Limibacter armeniacum: one gene and its partner. Each later gene encodes a partner of the first gene's protein in a complex. Links are inferred from orthologs where the notes say so. Each region holds a gene or a part of one and is shown in the gene's direction. Other genes may lie near its edges. The genes, in order: hslU and hslV.

What was found.
Region 2: the proteins of hslU (region 1) and hslV are in contact, whole or in part, in a solved structure (PDB 1G4A), measured with the Escherichia coli proteins. The link is inferred for Limibacter armeniacum from one-to-one orthologs.

The regions. Positions count from the first base shown.
Region 1 is NZ_JBAJNO010000009.1:2,981,381-2,989,840, forward strand. Bases 2,328-5,247 are described here. They hold hslU (ATP-dependent protease ATPase subunit HslU), read left to right. Parts: upstream 2,328-3,063; coding sequence 3,064-4,431; downstream 4,432-5,247. Other genes in these bases: porQ (type IX secretion system protein PorQ), read left to right, coding at 2,328-2,958; V6R21_RS30115 (head GIN domain-containing protein), read left to right, coding at 4,578-5,247. Also shown: V6R21_RS30095 (Ppx/GppA phosphatase family protein), read right to left, coding at 1-447; V6R21_RS30100 (M16 family metallopeptidase), read left to right, coding at 574-1,821; more of porQ, read left to right, coding at 1,876-2,327; more of V6R21_RS30115, read left to right, coding at 5,248-5,291; V6R21_RS30120 (AAA domain-containing protein), read right to left, coding at 5,311-8,460. UniProt on the Escherichia coli protein: ATPase subunit of a proteasome-like degradation complex; this subunit has chaperone activity. The binding of ATP and its subsequent hydrolysis by HslU are essential for unfolding of protein substrates subsequently hydrolyzed by HslV.
Region 2 is NZ_JBAJNO010000009.1:2,611,248-2,619,767, reverse strand. Bases 3,739-6,718 are described here. They hold hslV (ATP-dependent protease subunit HslV), read left to right. Parts: upstream 3,739-4,948; coding sequence 4,949-5,488; downstream 5,489-6,718. Other genes in these bases: V6R21_RS28655 (DUF349 domain-containing protein), read right to left, coding at 6,468-6,718; V6R21_RS28660 (1-aminocyclopropane-1-carboxylate deaminase/D-cysteine desulfhydrase), read left to right, coding at 5,493-6,389; V6R21_RS28670 (M1 family metallopeptidase), read right to left, coding at 3,739-4,565. In the rest of the region: V6R21_RS28680 (dihydroorotase), read left to right, coding at 68-1,354; V6R21_RS28675 (DUF4199 domain-containing protein), read left to right, coding at 1,382-1,921; more of V6R21_RS28670, read right to left, coding at 1,983-3,738; more of V6R21_RS28655, read right to left, coding at 6,719-7,763; energy-dependent translational throttle protein EttA, read left to right, coding at 8,382-8,520. UniProt on the Escherichia coli protein: Protease subunit of a proteasome-like degradation complex believed to be a general protein degrading machinery. The complex has been shown to be involved in the specific degradation of heat shock induced transcription factors such as RpoH and SulA.

The DNA.
Region 1 (8,460 bases):
TGCCTGATCATTGCAAAGCAGAAATTCAATGCTTCCACCTCCAATATCCATGATCAGGACATTCTCATCGCCAATTTCGATGTCGGTTTTGACTCCCTCATAAATGAGTGAAGCTTCTTCTTCTCCTGAGATGATTTGTGGGGTAATACCTGTAGCATTTGTTATTCTAGAAACAACTTCATCCTTGTTGGCAGCACTTCTAAGCGCACTTGTAGCAATGGCATAAGTTTTCTGAGCATTAAACTCTTCGATTTTATCTCTAAAATGAGACAATGCATCAATAGCTCTTTGGATCGCATCCTCTGTGATTTGACCATGACTGATGCCTCCCTTGCCAAGCCTGACAAAGATATCTTCTTGGTATAAAGGGGAGATCTTACCGTTAGTTACCTTCCCGATCAACAGCTGAAAAGTATTGGTACCGAGGTCAATCGCTGCTTTTATCATGCTTTTGCTGTTCTTATGCTTATTTTTATCTTAAAACTTATTCTATATTTAAGGATTACCCAAAATGGGGAATGCCAAAATCAATGGTGAAAGATGCAATTCACCTTACAAAACTGTGCAAAACTAATGATCCAATTTGAAAGTTTTACCTTGGACAACGGACTAAAAGTGGTTGTTCATGAAGACCATACATTTCCTTCTGCAGTTCTGAATATTATGTATAATGTCGGGTCACGTGATGAGGAGGAGCATAAAACGGGCTTTGCCCACCTTTTTGAGCACTTGATGTTTGGAGGATCTGTCAATGTGCCATCTTATGATGAGCCATTACAGCGTGTAGGAGGCTCCAATAATGCTTATACTTCCCCTGATGTTACCAACTATTATGTGACATTACCTGCCCAAAACATTGAAACCGCTTTTTGGCTAGAGTCTGACAGAATGTTGAGCCTATCTTTTGATCCAAATGTATTGGAGGTACAAAGAAAGGTCGTAATTGAGGAGTTCAAGCAGCGTTATCTGAATCAGCCTTATGGTGTCGCTTGGCATAAGTTAAGAGAGATGTCCTATAAGGAACATTCATATAAGTGGCCTACAATAGGAAAAGAAGTAAGTCATATTGAAGATGCGACTATGGAAGATGTAAAGGACTTCTTTTTTACGCATTATCGTCCAAACAACGCAGTTTTGGTTGTGGCTGGTAACGTAACTTTGGATCAGGTCAAGGAACTTACTGAAAAGTGGTTTGGGCCTATCCCTGCTGGAAAAGTGCCTGAGAGAGATATCCCAAAGGAATCACCACAGACAGAGGCAAGGTTTACTGAAGTGACAGAAAATGTACCGGTAGATGCACTGTATAAAGTGTGGCACATGGGAGCACGTGGTGAAGGCGATTACTATGCAACGGACTTATTGAGTGATGTAATGGGTAGAGGAAAATCATCACCATTGTATCAGAAACTGGTAAGAGAAAAGCGTCTTTTTAGTTCACTGAATGCTTATATCACAGGATCTTTGGATCCAGGCTTGTTTTGCATTGCGGGTAGACTACAGCAGGGAGTAACTTTGGATGAGGCAAACCTCGCTATTGAGGAACTGATTGAAGAGGTAAAGGTAAAAAGAGTCACAGAAAGTGAATTGGAAAAGGTGAAAAACCAAGTGGAGTTTGGTATTGCTGCAGGAAAAAGTGAGTTGTTACCACGCGCTGTAGCATTAGCTTATGGAGCCATCATGGGAAACCCCAACCTTGTTAATGAAGAAGAAGTATTGGTCCGAAAAGTAACGGCCGAGGATGTGAACAAGGCAATGGATAAATACTTGGTAAAGGAGAATTGCTCTACATTGTATTATAAGTCAGAAGCAAATAATAACTGATCACATTAATCAACTTATACAAATACGATTTCATACCTGAAAATGCTGAACGGTATGAAAAGAGACTTAACTGATATGTTGGGAATGCGCTTTGGTGTACTTACAATACTGATCTGTTTGTTAGGTAACCTTAAGGGTTATGCTCAGATAGGAGGTGTAGGTACCTTCGATTTTTTGAACTTACCATCAACGAGCCGCCAGTTGGCATTGGGAGGTGTGAATGTGACCTCTGCAGGGGTGGATATGGATATGTTTTGGGCAAACCCCGCCTTACAAAATGAAGACATGGATAGGCAGGTGGCGCTCAACTATTACAGTTACTATGCTGACATCGGTCAGACATCCCTTTCATATGGACAGCAAGCAGGGAAATCGGGCTTTTGGCGAGCAGGTATGCAGTATATTGGTTATGGAAGTATGGATGCTTATGATGAAACAGGAGCTTCTTTGGGAACCTTTCAAGTGAAGGATTTTGCTTTTATAGTATCCAATGCACATAAAGTAGGACCATTCTCGTTGGGGACGAACTTAAAGTTTGCTTATTCCGGCATTGGAGACTACCAGTCAACAGGACTATTTATGGATATGGGAGGTGCTTTTATTCACCCCGATAAAGATTTGGTTATTGGGATGGTGTTTAAGAATATAGGATTCCCTTTTAGTGAGTTTTCTTCTACACAACAATTCCGGATGCCTTTTGACTCACAAATTGGTATTTCGTTTAAACCTGAGCAGATGCCTGTGCGCCTTTCTGTCACTTATCACCACTTGCACGAGTTTGATATTGCTTATGATGACCCATCTCAGGACGGTCAGATCGACGCATTTGGTAATGAAATTAATGAAGATGTGAGTTTTGCTGACAAATTGTCACGCCATTTTGTACTTGGAGGAGAGTTTGTATTGGGTAAGGTCGTGAACCTCCGTTTTGGATACAATTTTCTGCGGAGAAGGGAGATGGTATTGGAGGGTCAAGGAGGACTTGCCGGAGCTTCGATGGGAGCAATGCTGAATGTCAGGAAATTCAGATTTTCCTATACAAGAGCATGGCACCACGTAGCAGGAGGTGTGAATAGTTTTTCTTTGATTGCTGATACTCGTTCCCTGTTTACTAGAAAAAAGAAAGTGATTGATTAAATTATAGGGAGGCAATGTCTTTTGAGGTTTTAATAGAGCCTGATAAAAAGCACAACTGCACTAAAACAGAAGAGGTCCCCAAACACAATCAAAATATTTAAGCCAATGCTAGAAAACGCGAATTATCTGACCCCAAGAGAAATTGTAAAAGAACTTGATAAATATATAGTTGGTCAGGACGATGCCAAGAAAAATGTAGCCATCGCTTTGAGAAACCGTTGGAGAAGGATGAATGTAAAGTCGGAAATGAAAAAGGAAATCATGCCGAATAACATCCTGATGATCGGTTCTACTGGTGTTGGTAAAACAGAGATCGCAAGAAGGTTGGCCAAAATTGCCAATGCCCCTTTTGTAAAAGTAGAGGCATCCAAGTTTACAGAAGTCGGTTATGTTGGCCGTGATGTGGAAAGCATGATCCGTGACTTGGTTGAGCAGGCTGTTGGCATGGTAAAAGAGCAAAAGCAGAAGCAGGTAGAGGAACGTGCTGAGCAGATTGTGGAAGACATCATTTTAGATGCCTTGATTCCACCATTGAAAGGTGCTAATACCGTAAAAGAAGGCGAGTTTCTATCCCCAGACCATGAGTTGAATGAGAAAACGCGTGAACGTTTCCGTGAAAAACTGAGAAATGGTGAGTTAGAAGACCGTAAGATAGATATTACAGTAGAGAACAATAATTCAGGTATTGGCGTAATAGGTGGTGCCATGGATGAGGTCTCTATGATGAATATTCAAGAGATGATCAGTGGAATGCTTCCAAAGAAAACCAAGAAGCGTAAGGTGAGCATCGGTGAGGCACGTAAAATCTTGTTGGAAGAGGAAAGTGCCAAGTTGATTGACATGGATGAAGTGAAGGAAGAAGCTTTGTTCAAGGCAGAAAATACGGGTATTGTCTTTATTGATGAGATTGATAAAGTAGCAGGTTCAAGTGCCAAGCAAGGTCCTGATGTGAGCCGTGAAGGAGTGCAACGTGACTTACTTCCAATTGTAGAAGGAAGTGCTGTCAATACTAAATATGGTATCGTTCATACAGATCATATTCTGTTTGTTGCAGCAGGTGCATTTCATATTTCTAAGCCATCAGATCTTATTCCTGAGCTTCAAGGTCGTTTCCCGATTAGAGTAGAGCTAAGTAGCCTGACGAAAGAAGATTTTAATAGAATTCTGAAAGCACCTAAAAATGCATTGACTAAACAATACGAAGAGCTGCTTAAGTCAGAAGATGTGGAATTGACATTCAATGATGATGCTTTGGAGGAATTGGCTTCTATTGCTTTCCAAATCAATACGGAAATCGAAAACATTGGGGCCAGACGTCTGCATACTGTGATGAGTCACTTGCTGAATGAGCTGTTGTTTGATGTGCCAGATGTGATTGGACCAAATGCACATATCATTGTAACTAAAGAAATGGTCCATGAAAGACTGTCAGGATTGGTGAAAAATAGAGATTTGAGCCATTATATCCTGTAATTTAGAAGACATTCAGACATAATTATAAATAGCCGAAGTTTACCGCTTCGGCTTTTTTTATGATTTTCTATTTGGGAATAAGGGGGAATTGGTTTGGGGGATTCTTAGTTATAGTATAACTATTTATTAACGTCAATAACCTCTTTATGAAACGAGTATCATTTCTAGTGTCAGTATTATTTGCCCTATTTCTAATTTCCTGTGATAACAGTGGTATTGTTGGTGAGGGAGAAATAAAAATACGCTCAGTGGAACTTCCGGACAAAATAGAAGGTATTAAGTTCTATAATTCGGCTGATGTGTATTTGGTACAATCAGCTGTACAGGATGTCATTTTGGAAGGGCAGGATAACATTTTAGATAACTTGAAGCTGAATGTCAAAGACAATGTCTTGGAAGTTGATGAGGAACGAAATGTCAGGCAGCATGACGTACTTAGAATTTATATAAGTATGGAAACTCTCAAGCAAATCTCTTTGTTTGGCTCAGGAACAATAAGAACGGAAAATACCTTTGAAGGTCTGGAGCGTATAGTAATACGACTTTCTGGCTCGGGGAATATTGAGGCGGAAATGGAATCAGAAAAAACAGAAGTGCGGTTAAGTGGTTCGGGGAAGGTAGCCTTGGAAGGAAGAACTACTGAGGCAACATTAGAACTTTCTGGTTCAGGTAATATAGATGCTGAAAGTTACCTTTGTGAAAAGGTACAGGCTGATATCAGTGGGTCTGGAAATATCAAAGTAGCTGTAGAAAGGTACTTGGATGTTGATATTACAGGAAGTGGAAGTGTTTATTATAGAGGAACTCCTGAAACAGTGAGTACCCATATTGAAGGCTCAGGAAACGTGAAGAAGTTTTGAGCATAAAAAAAGGAGAAGTCTAGACTTCTCCTTTTTCTGTTCTGGTTTCAACTTCAGGTACTGAAGGACTTCCTGCTTTTTGACGATTATCATTTTCATTATTCAGGCAGACACTTTTTTCAAATGCTTTTACCATACCAATAAGCTTTTCGGGGTCTTTCCAGAATTCCCTACTGTAGAACCTTTGTGCTTGCCATCCTTTTTGAGTCAATACAAAATGTAGGTAGGCGTGCGATTCCTTAACCGAAATGCTTTGGAAGTAAAGGTCGTCGTCAGTCAGTACCAAACCTTCATGTTTATCAGTTTTGATAGAAAGGTCAGCAAAAGGTAAATCCCGTTGTAATGAACCTAAGTATCCATCCGCTTTCTCAATTTTATCTCTTAGGTAAAGTCCAAAAGGTGTTTGACTTACGGCAGCAATGGTTGGTTTGTATTCTCCTGCTGATACATCAAATGCGTATTCCAAATAACGTTTCAGTAACCTTGGACCATCATTTTTAGCTTCATCAACTTTGAGTTGTTGTGGCATTAGGCTACTGACAACATATACTTTTTTCCTTGCACGGGTAATCGCTACATTCAACCTGTTTTCTCCACCAATAGCATTCAGTGAACCAAAATTAGCCCTTAGTCTTCCTGCTGTATCTGGAGCATAGGTGATAGAAAAAATAATGATATCTCTTTCATCACCCTGCACGTTTTCAATATTCTTTACAAATAGGTTGTCAGGGATACGGACTTGTTGTGCTTCAAGTAACTCTTGTATAAGCTCTTGTTGCTTATAGTTGAAGGTGATTATACCAATATTTCGTAATCCTTCCTGTAATAGCTTAATGGTAATTCTTACTACTTCCTCTGCTTCAGGTAGATTAGTGCTGTTTTGCCATGTGCCATTACTGACATGTACAAACGAGATCCCTTTATCTCCTTGTACAAACTTGTCATATTCTGGAAGGAAGTAAAGCCTGTTTTTATAGAAATACTGATTAGAGAAATCAATCAGGTCCAAAGACTGACTTCTATAATGACCTTTAAGCATAGTTTGTGGTAAAAACCGTTCACCCAAATCCAATAAAGAAACCATCTCAAGGGCAGGGTTGTACTCATCATCATCTTCCGTTTCTTCCCATCGGTTCTGATATAAGTCGTAAGGAGAAAGCTGTTTGGCATCGCCCAAAATGGCTACTTGCTTGCCACGGTACATGGCAGGAATACCTTTTTCAGCGAAACACTGAGAGGCTTCATCAAATATGACCAAATCAAATACCTTTTCAAGTGGGAAAAGGGTGGATACGGATTCCGGAGAGGCAATCCAGCAAGGCAACAAGTCCAATAGCTCATTGACATGGTGCTTGATCAGTTTTCGCATTGGCCAGACAAGGCGCTTCTTACTTACCTGATGCTTAAGGTCTCGGTAAGTGACCATGTTCCCAAGTCTGTTATACTCAATAAACTTGTAGGTACGTTCTCTGGCGTGCAGTAGTACAATTTCCTTACACATTTCAGCCTTGGCTGTCAGTGCTTTTTGAAGCTGCTTTTCCAGTTTTTCTATTTCTCCACTTGATACCATGGTCAGAACAGGGTAACGGTTTTCCTGACTTTCCAGCCATGCTAGGTGGATACTATTGTGGAACAGTTTTTCAGATTCTTCTGGAGTTGCCTTTGGATTGTACTCCAGTACTTTTTCAATCATGCCACTTTCATGAGCATACAGTGCGTCTTTCATATTATCAAAAGCACACAATGCTTCAAAGTCATCGTGCAGTGTTTGTTTCAGGTGATCTGCATTGATGTCTTTTCTGAGTAGTTTATTTAGCATTCTCGGATCAAGGTAGTTGATCCACCTTGTCCTGTTATTCTTGATAACCTGCCCTTTCTCAATGATAAACAGTAATATCTTATGCAGTTGAGGAAATGTGATATGCGTGATATCGATAAACTGTAGTCCAATGTGAAGCTTTTCGAAAATATCTTTAGCTGCTAACGCATTCAGGTGACGCTCAATCCAAGCTTCAATGCTGCCTTTTTCAAAGTCTTTAGGGAGGGGCAGTACCCAAGGAAGGTTTCCAAGTTCTGAAGCATAGTGCTCATAGTTCATTCTGTTGTCCAATCTGGCAACCAATATATCGTAAACGTGTTCCTGTCCTTCCATCAGGCCGTTTTTGAGTAATAACTCCTGAAGGTCTTCTCGATGCTCTGCAAACATCTTCCAACGACTGCGTTTGAACCAATTAAGTTGTACTTCCGCAGCCTCTGTAGCTTGCTGGTGCCAATAAGGGAGTTCATGTCTGTCAACAGACTTTTCTAATCCATATTCACCAAAAGTGTTTAATAGCTTGTTCCCGTACTGTTTTAACCTGCTTTCTGAGGTAGGGTAATCCAAGCTTTGCTGGAAAGCTTTAAATGTTGCATCGTCTTGGAGTAAGTCAATAAAACGGAGGATCTCCCGCTCTTTATCAAGTAGTCTTTCACATTCATTAAACCCAACTTCAAGGTTAAGAACATCTTTAATTCCTTGAAGCATTTCATCACGGAACTTCGGCACCTCATCTAGTACCTCTTTCAGTATTTTCAATTCACCTATACCATATCCGGCAAATGATTTTCGTTCAGACCAAATATAGGAGCTGCGATCAAATCGGTAATAGGCAACATAGTCTTTGAGTGTATTGACAAACTGGTCATATTCGTCAAAATGGAATTGCTTGAAATACTCAACGAGGCTTACCGATGGAGCTTGGGCTGAACATGACAGGTAAAGCTCTTTGGCAGACTTACCACACTCTTCAAAAGAGAAAAGCCCGTTGCGGAATTGCTCAAGTTGCTCTGTCAGCATTTCAATCTCCCTGCACTTTTGTGTAAAGGAGCGTTCCATGAATATGGCATCCAAACTGTTGTTTTTTAGCTGGTGTTGCTCAATCGCCTCAACCTGATTCAGGATTTTGTCATAGACTTTTGCTCTGTCATGTTTATGGTCATGTACCAAGGCTGAAAACTTAGCCAACCCTTTTTCTTCAAGCCTATCGAAAACTACATTGAGGGCAGCTTTCTTTTGGCTAACGACCAAAACATTCTTGCCTCTACTAATGTAGTCGGCAACCAGGTTACAAATCAGTTGGGACTTTCCACTACCTGGAGGGCCTTGTACTACAATTGACTGTCCATTCTT
Region 2 (8,520 bases), 370 kb from region 1 along the record:
TGATAACTCCCCTCACTAAGTTACTTTTGTGCCGATTCAGTTTCTTTCGACATAATTTTCCAATATCATGAATGAAGTACTGCTCAAGGGGATTAAAGTTGTTAGTCCTAACACACCGTTTCATAACAAACAGGTGAATATTTTGATCAAGAATGGGGTCATTGAGCAAATTACTGAGCATGAGGCAGCGGAAGCTGCACATACTATAAATGCTGAAGGACTATCCGTATCTGCTGGTTGGTTTGACTTGAGAGCATCTTTGACGGAACCGGGCTTTGAGTTCAAGGATGACGTCAATTCGCTAAGTAGGTCGGCTGCTTTTGGTGGATTTACAGACCTTGCTGTTTTGCCAAATACTTACCCTGCATTAGAAACCAAAGAGTCTGTTGAGTTTGTAAAAGCAAGAAGCTTTTTCCAACCCGTTAATATGCATGTAATTGCAGCGATGACTAAAAGCTGTAAAGGGGAGGAAATGACAGAAATGACAGACTTGTATCATGCAGGTGCTGTAGCTTTTTCTGATGGTACACACTCATCTTGGAATTTAGGTGTATTGAAACGTGCACTGATGTATGTGCAGGCTTTTGATGGACTTATCATTGATTTGCCAGAAGAGCCTACTATGACAGAAGGTGGGCACATGCATGAAGGAATAACAAGTACCCTAATGGGAACAAGAGGAATTCCTTCAATTGCAGAAGAAATTGCCATTGAAAGGTCAGTTTCAATTCTTCGTTACACAGGTGGCCAAATGCACTTCTCAAATATATCAACAGCAAAAGCTGTGGATATTATCCGAAAAGCTAAAGAAGAAGGTTTGTCTGTTACATGTGATGTAAATGCACACCATTTATATTTTAAAGACACTGATCTGTCTGATTTCGATACAAACCTTAAGGTGAAGCCTCCGTTTAGAGGTGAGTCAGATGTACAAGCTCTTTGGAATGGCATTCAAGATGGGACAATCGATGCAATTACCTCAAGTCACTTGCCACAAGACCAAGAAAGCAAAGACCTGGAGTTTGACTTGTCAGACTTTGGTATGTTAGGGCTTGAAACTGCATTTGCAGCGTTGGTATCCAAAAAGCCAGACAGTGTATCAATTGATGTAATTATTGAAAAACTGACTGAGGGTCCAAGAAAGGTCTTGAAGCTTCAACAACCTGTTATTGAAGAAGGAGCAAAAGCTTGCCTGACAATCTTTGATGAGCATGCGGATTGGACTTTCACAGAAAAAGACATCAAGTCCAAATCAAAAAACACTCCTTTTATTGGTGTAAGCCTAAAAGGAAAAGCATTGGGTATTTTCAATAAGGATCAGGCAGTATTGCAGGATGAACTTAAAAACCGATAAGCAACTGGTTTATCGAAAAATAAAACTATGAATAAACAGCTTTTTACCACTGGTATTGTGGCCGGGATTCTTGCTGCCATAGCCTGTTTTTTATATATACTGGTACTTCACGGATTAGACCTAAATCCTTTTGGTAGGTACAAGTACATGTACTTGGGACTTTATGGTGTATTCTTCGCAGGAGGAATGTGGTATTACCGTGACAGGCAAAATAATTATAAACTGAGGGCACAAGGTGGTATTGTACTGGGTTTTACATTAAATATTGTTGCTTCTGTTGTTTATATGGCATTACTCTATGGTTTAATGCAATATGTTGATTCCAACCATGGGATCATCAGCATTTATAAGCAGGAGGCAATTACTGTAATCAATGATGTAAAGCAGATGATGCAAGAATCCTTAACACCTGAGAAGTTTAAGGAGCAATTTGAAGCATTTGAACAACAGTATAAAGCAGTACAGAATATAACGCCTAGTGAATTGGCACTGGACCAAAGTATGGGAATGTTTATGGCAGGGACATTTCTAACTTTTCTTTTTATGCTGATCATGAAGAAATCTTAATCAAAAAGGGCAACTTGAAACACTCAAGTTGCCCTTTTTGATTTTTCAACTCTCAATAATTTTAGAGTACACCTAAAGATCTCAGATTACTGATAACCTCTGGATGTACCTCCTTATTGGCAATTTTTTTCACTAATGCATCAATCTCAGGCTTTTCATTCAAAAGAGACAGTCCTTGATAAGCCCCTATTCTAGTGTGATAATTAATACTGTTTTCTGCATATTTGATTAATATCTCAGCGGCTCTCATTTGAACATCTTCCGGTTGCTGCATGGCATAAGTACCTAAGTAGTTAAATAGGTAAGCTTTCTCATGGTCACTAATCTTATTAAGCTTATTTCCAAACCACTCTACTTTCTCAGGGATTTTATGGTAAGCATAGTAGTCAGCTAGTACGATAATGATATTGAGGTTGTCAACATCCTCATATTTAGAGTAAAGCTCAGTTGGATTATTTCCACCCAATTCAATGTATTTGTACAAAGCTGTGGCTAGTACAGAATAAGAAGAGTCGCTCAAGGCTTCCTGAACCCTAAGTAAACTATTAGGCTCAATAGATGTATAGGTGTTTAAGGCTGCTACTCTGACCATTGACTTCGGGTCCTTAATTATCATATCCTTGATAGTAGGTCTTACTTTACTCATTAAAGAGCCTGTATACTTTTCAAAACTCTCAGCAGCTAATTCTCTAATAGCCCAACTATTGTCCTTTAGACTTCTATAGAAGATCTCTCCTACTTCCTCGTTTGTACTGATCAGATCAGTGAGGTTATTTAATGCATGAAGCCTGTGGATAATATTTTCAGCATATTTAGCTTGAAAAGCAAGTTCTTCGGTTGTCTTTTCGTGGTGTACAATTCCAGGGATTATACGTTCAGCGTCAAAAAGGACTAATTCAGGTGATTGAGAAACTGGAAATGAAAAGGACTCTTCAGCTTTTGTCAGTGTAATAGTTTCTCTGCGTTTATTTCCCCCTTCCCAAATATCTACAGTCAATGGTATTCTGTATACAGGAGTGTACTCTTGGTTTTGAGTTTGAGCTATCTGTAGGGTTACTTTACCATGATCGTAAGATTGAGAGACCGTGATTGTTGGGTGACCAGATGACATAAACCACTGATTGAAGAACCAGTTTAGGTCTTGACCAGTTACAGCTTCGAAAGAAAGACGGAGGTCATGAATTTCAGCGTCATCAAATTCCTTTTTCTCAAGATAATCGTGAATAGCAGCGAAAAAAGCATCATCCCCTACTGTCTTGCGAAGCATATGCATGATCACCCCTCCTTTTGCATAAGAGTGGCTGTCAAACATATCTTCCCTGTCTTTATAATGGTATCTGATAAGCGGCACTTGTTTGCTTGTGGCCTCATATAAGTACTGCATCAATTCCTGTTCCTTGTGCATTTCAGCTTCATCAGGACCATACTTATGTTCTATCCATAGATATTCGCCGTAATTAGCAAATGATTCATTAAGTGGAAGGTTTGCCCATGATTCACAAGTAACCAAATCGCCGAACCAGTGGTGAATCAGCTCATGAGCAATGATGAAATCCCAGCTTTGATCTAAAAGTGTTCTGTCATCTACTTGAAGACTTTCCATAAAAATAGAAGCTGAGGTATTTTCCATGGCACCTGAAACAAAGTCTCTTACAACAATCTGGTAGTATTTGTCCCAAGCAAAATCATAGTTAAACACTTTAGAGTAGAATGTCATCATCTCAGGTGTATTACCGAAGATATCTTTGGCATATTGCTCAAACTCAGACTCAACAACATAACCGACCTTTTTTCCATTCCAAGTATCTTCAACAATAGCAAATTCTCCTACAGCCATTGCAAATAGGTAAGGAGCGTGTGGTAGTTCTTGCTTCCAGTAATCTGTGCGGGAGCCATCTTTATTTTGCTGTTGACTGATAAGCTTTCCATTTGAAATAGTCTTGAAACGGTCTTCAACAGTGATATAAATTTCCTGCTTGGTTTTGACATTCGGCGCATCAAAAGTTGGGAACCAGCAAGAGCTGGCTTCTGTCTCACCTTGTGTCCAAATCTGTTGAGGTTTTCCTGTTTCCTTACCTAACGGGTTGATAAAGTATAAACCCTTATCAGAAGTGATGGCATCGCTGCCCATACTTTGAAGTTCATTAGGCTTGGCTATATAATCTATAATGATATCAATGGTCTCATTACGATTGTAAGTCTTGTCAAGAGAAATGGTCAACAGTAAACCATCATAATTATATTTCAAAGACTGGTTCCCATTAGAACTTTTCAGTTCAACAGCATTGATATCAAATCCTTTGGCATCCAAGATTATTTTTTCCTGTGGATAAAAATATGGCGCCATAGTTAAGGTAGCTTTTCCTATGACATATTGGTTTTCCCAGTCAAAGCGAATATCAAGTTTAGTGTTTTTTAGATCAAAAAACTTTGTCTGTTCTGGATGATACACCCCTTTTTCCTGAGCCCAAGCGGGTCTAGAAGCTGGTTGTTTCATTAATTCTTCTACAATAGAAGTCGAGTCATCTGTCTCTTCAATAACAATATTAGGTTCTGGAGGTGTGCCTGGTTGAGAAGTTTTACAGCCAAGAAACCCAATTATAATTATCAAGCTAGCGGATAACTGTCGGAATGGAATATTCATGAAAAGAAGGTTATTAAGTTGATCATAGTTCACAGTCTGTCTGAATAGAGACATATTATGAATAGTTACTGACACCTATAAATACAAGTAATGCACCATATTATTTGGTTTTGTAGGATTCTGATACGTGTCAACCTTATGTAATGTTAATAAAACTTTGGAATTAGTAGAGATAGAAAACCTAAATAAAACTTGATAGGGGTTTTAAATCTTCATTTCTTCTACTTAAAGAATGCCTAACGGTCATGATTATCCTAAATAGAAAGTGGATAAGCTGTCATTTTGACATGTAAACAACAAAAGGATTACTAATTGATAAAATGGTATCTAAGAGAATTATCTCAGCATCTAAAGATTTTATTTTCACATAAGAATATAAGCCAATGACAAAATTCAGATCTACAACCGTCTTAGCTGTTGTAAAAGATGGCAAGGTTGCAATAGGTGCCGACGGACAGGCAACATTTGGCAATACAGTAGCCAAAAGTAATGTTCGTAAAGTAAGAAAACTTCAGGATGGAAAAGTAGCTGTTGGTTTTGCGGGTTCTACAGCAGATGCCTTTACGCTTATGGAGCGTTTTGAAGAAAAGCTGAACGGTTATGGAGGCAATATGAAAAGAGCTGCAATCGAATTGGCGAAGGATTGGCGTACGGATAGGTTTCTCCGTAGGTTAGAAGCAATGATGATTGTAGCAAATAAAGAAGAAGTACTGATTATTTCGGGAACTGGAGATGTAATTGAGCCTGATAACCAGATTGCGGCGATCGGTTCTGGTAGTATGTATGCACAGGCGGCTGCATTTGCATTACAAAAACACGCGACTCATCTTTCAGCAGAAGAAATGGTTAGAGAGGGTTTGAATATAGCTGGTGATATCTGTATTTACACCAACCACAACCTTGTGATTGAAGTTTTAGAATAGTAAAGTGAAAGACATACACGAAGGAACTCCTTTGGAGCAGATACACGACCCCGTAATCGAAAGTTACGGGGTTGAGCTTTTTATTAAGCGAGATGACCTGATACATCCTGCAATTTCAGGTAACAAATGGAGAAAACTCAAATACAATATAGAGGAAGCCAAAAGGCAGAAGAAGAGAAAGCTACTTACTTTTGGCGGAGCTTACTCAAACCATATTTATGCAGTAGCGTATGCCGGGAAGCGTTTTGGTTTTGAGACGGTAGGGATCATCAGAGGAGAAGAGCATTTACCTCTAAATGCTACACTTACTTATGCAAAGAGTGTAGGAATGGAATTGCTTTATATGGATCGGGCTACGTTTCGAAAACATGACAATGAAGAAATTATAGAAGAGCTAAAACAACAGCTAGGTGATTTTTACTTGGTTCCGATGGGAGGAACAAACCGCTTTGCCATACCTGGCTGTATGGAAATCGTGAAAGAAGTAAATGCTGTCACAGAGGAGTACGATTATATTTGCAGTGCCTGTGGTACAGGAGGGACTTTAGCGGGAATCATTGTAGGTATGAACAACAACAAGAAAGTGATTGGTTTTCCAGCATTAAAAGGAGCAGACTTTCTTTCTGATGATATCAATACTTTACTGCACGAATCAGAAGTAGATAAGGCATTCAATAATTGGGAACTAAACCTTGATTATCATTTTGGCGGATACGCAAAGAAAAAGCCGGAATTAATGTCATTTATAAAAGGCTTTCAAGAGCGAACGGGTGTTGAGCTTGAGTTTATTTATACAGGCAAGATGATGTTTGGTATTTATGATTTGATTCAAAATGGCTTTTTTAAGAGAGGTGAAAAAGTGATAGCCGTACATACAGGAGGATTGCAAGTCAACCATTGATTGAACTTGTTTGAATATAAAAAAGCCTTGTTTCGAAATCACTTCAAAACAAGGCTAATTTTTTCAAACCCTTTGTGGTTATAGAGCTAACAACTGATCCTCTAATTTTTTCAGGATACGTTGTTTTGTCTTCAGTTTATTCACAAAGTTGTTTCTCTCTTGATACAAAGCGAAATCCTCAGGATTTTTACCTCCACTTGCAGCAAGAGATGATCCGTATTTCATGTTGAACTCATCCAGTTCCTGCTCATCCTGATTAATGGAATCTCTCAACAAGTCCAATTTGATTTTCAGTTGCTCAAAATCAGACTTACTGTACAGGTCTGGGTGAAGGTTTTTCGCCGTTCTTTCTAAGAAGTGGCTTTCGAAGATTTCATTACAGATAATACGGAATCTCAGGTTCAGTTCTTTATCCTCTTGTGAAGGTTGTTTACCTAGAGATTTCCATGAGTTCTGTAGCTGCTTAATATTTGCAATATTATATGGAGCTCCGTTGCTCAGGTAAATTTCAGCAGTTTCAAGTAACTCTTTCTTGACTTCCACGCCTGATTTTCTTCTAGCAGGAGGTGTAAATCTTGTGTTCTGCTTCAGTGAGTTGAAGAACTTGGTAGTTTCACGTTTGAAGTCACCACTGATCTTCATGAACTTGTTTCTTGGAACTTTACCAACGTCTCTCCACTCTTTTTGGATATCTTTTACTTCTTGCGAGAATTCAGCGCCACCACCGATGCGGTTGATTCGTCTGATCTGGTTCAACAAGCTGGTATACTTGGTCAGGCGGATCTTAAGGATGCGAGCTTGTTCTTTGTAGAAGAATGTTCTTCTTTCATAGAATTCCTCAAGTGCTTTATTGAATCTTTCAGAAAGAGTAGGTTCAATTTCTTTGTGTGCACTACCTGTTTTGATCCAGTTCATCTTAAGCTCTTTGAACTTGAATGAAGCTTTTTTCCAATCAGTGCTTCCTTTCCATTCTTCAGCTTCTTTCAGAAGAGCCTTTTTGATATTGTAGTTCTTCTCCCTGTTTTTCTCAATGTACTCGTTGATTTCATCCTCAAGCACATTGATAACCTCGAAAAGTTGGGTAAAATCTCCAAGGCCATTGTATTGAGCCAAATACGTACGCATATGGATCAACTTCATTAGATAAGAACCCTTGTTTTCTGCTTTTGCTACAGCTTCTTTCACATCCATCACCTTTTTGGTGACCATATCGAAGCGGTTCACAAAGTATTTAAGGGATTCTTCATCGCTTTCACGCACAACACCTATTTCACGATCTTTAAAGTGATAGTAGCCTCTTAGGTAAACTTTGCCGTCTTTGATGTAGCCATATTCGGTGATGTCCTTGTACTCTTTAATTGGGGTAGTTGACATTGTTTATCGCCTGTTTGGTTAATAGTTAATTGTCGAATAAATAAAGTTTGATGTAGATATATATGAATTTTGTAAGATCATAAACCTTACAAAATATACTTTTCAAAGTCAGAATTAATATTCAAAAAACTAGAATACTATTGTACTAGAATACGCAAGCTAAATTGTAAAATGCAAATAGCTAGTGAATTTGATCAATCTTCCCTGTGTTTTAACAATATTTTAGCTAATAACATTAAAAAAATGATGTTAGGTTCGCCTTTATATTGGCTTTTTGCAGCCTCCGTACAGTATAACTAATATTCTATTGACTGTTTACATTAACAAACAAAATTTAGAGGTAATCACCTTGTTTTGCAAACAGCTACCGCAATATTCATAAAAATCTTGGGGAAATTTCAACATAATCCCATTTATATTATCTTGCTTTAAGATATGGCTTAGCCGATAAGGTATAATAATAGGCTAAATCAAAGTATTTAAAGCATTTAGAAGCCATCTTCAATTCCATTTTTACAGGTAAAAAAATAAAAGCTTTGCCTGTCCGTCCAAGGTGTTAAATTTGCACCAAAAGGTCTTACCTTACTTTTGATTCGAACTATTTAATAAACTCATCAGATGAGTAACGAAACAATCATCTTTTCAATGGCTGGTGTAAGTAAAACTTACCCACCGAATAAGCAAGTACTTAAGAACATTTACCTGTCATTCTTTTATGGAGCCAAGATCGGTGTCCTAGGTCTGAATGGCTCAGGTA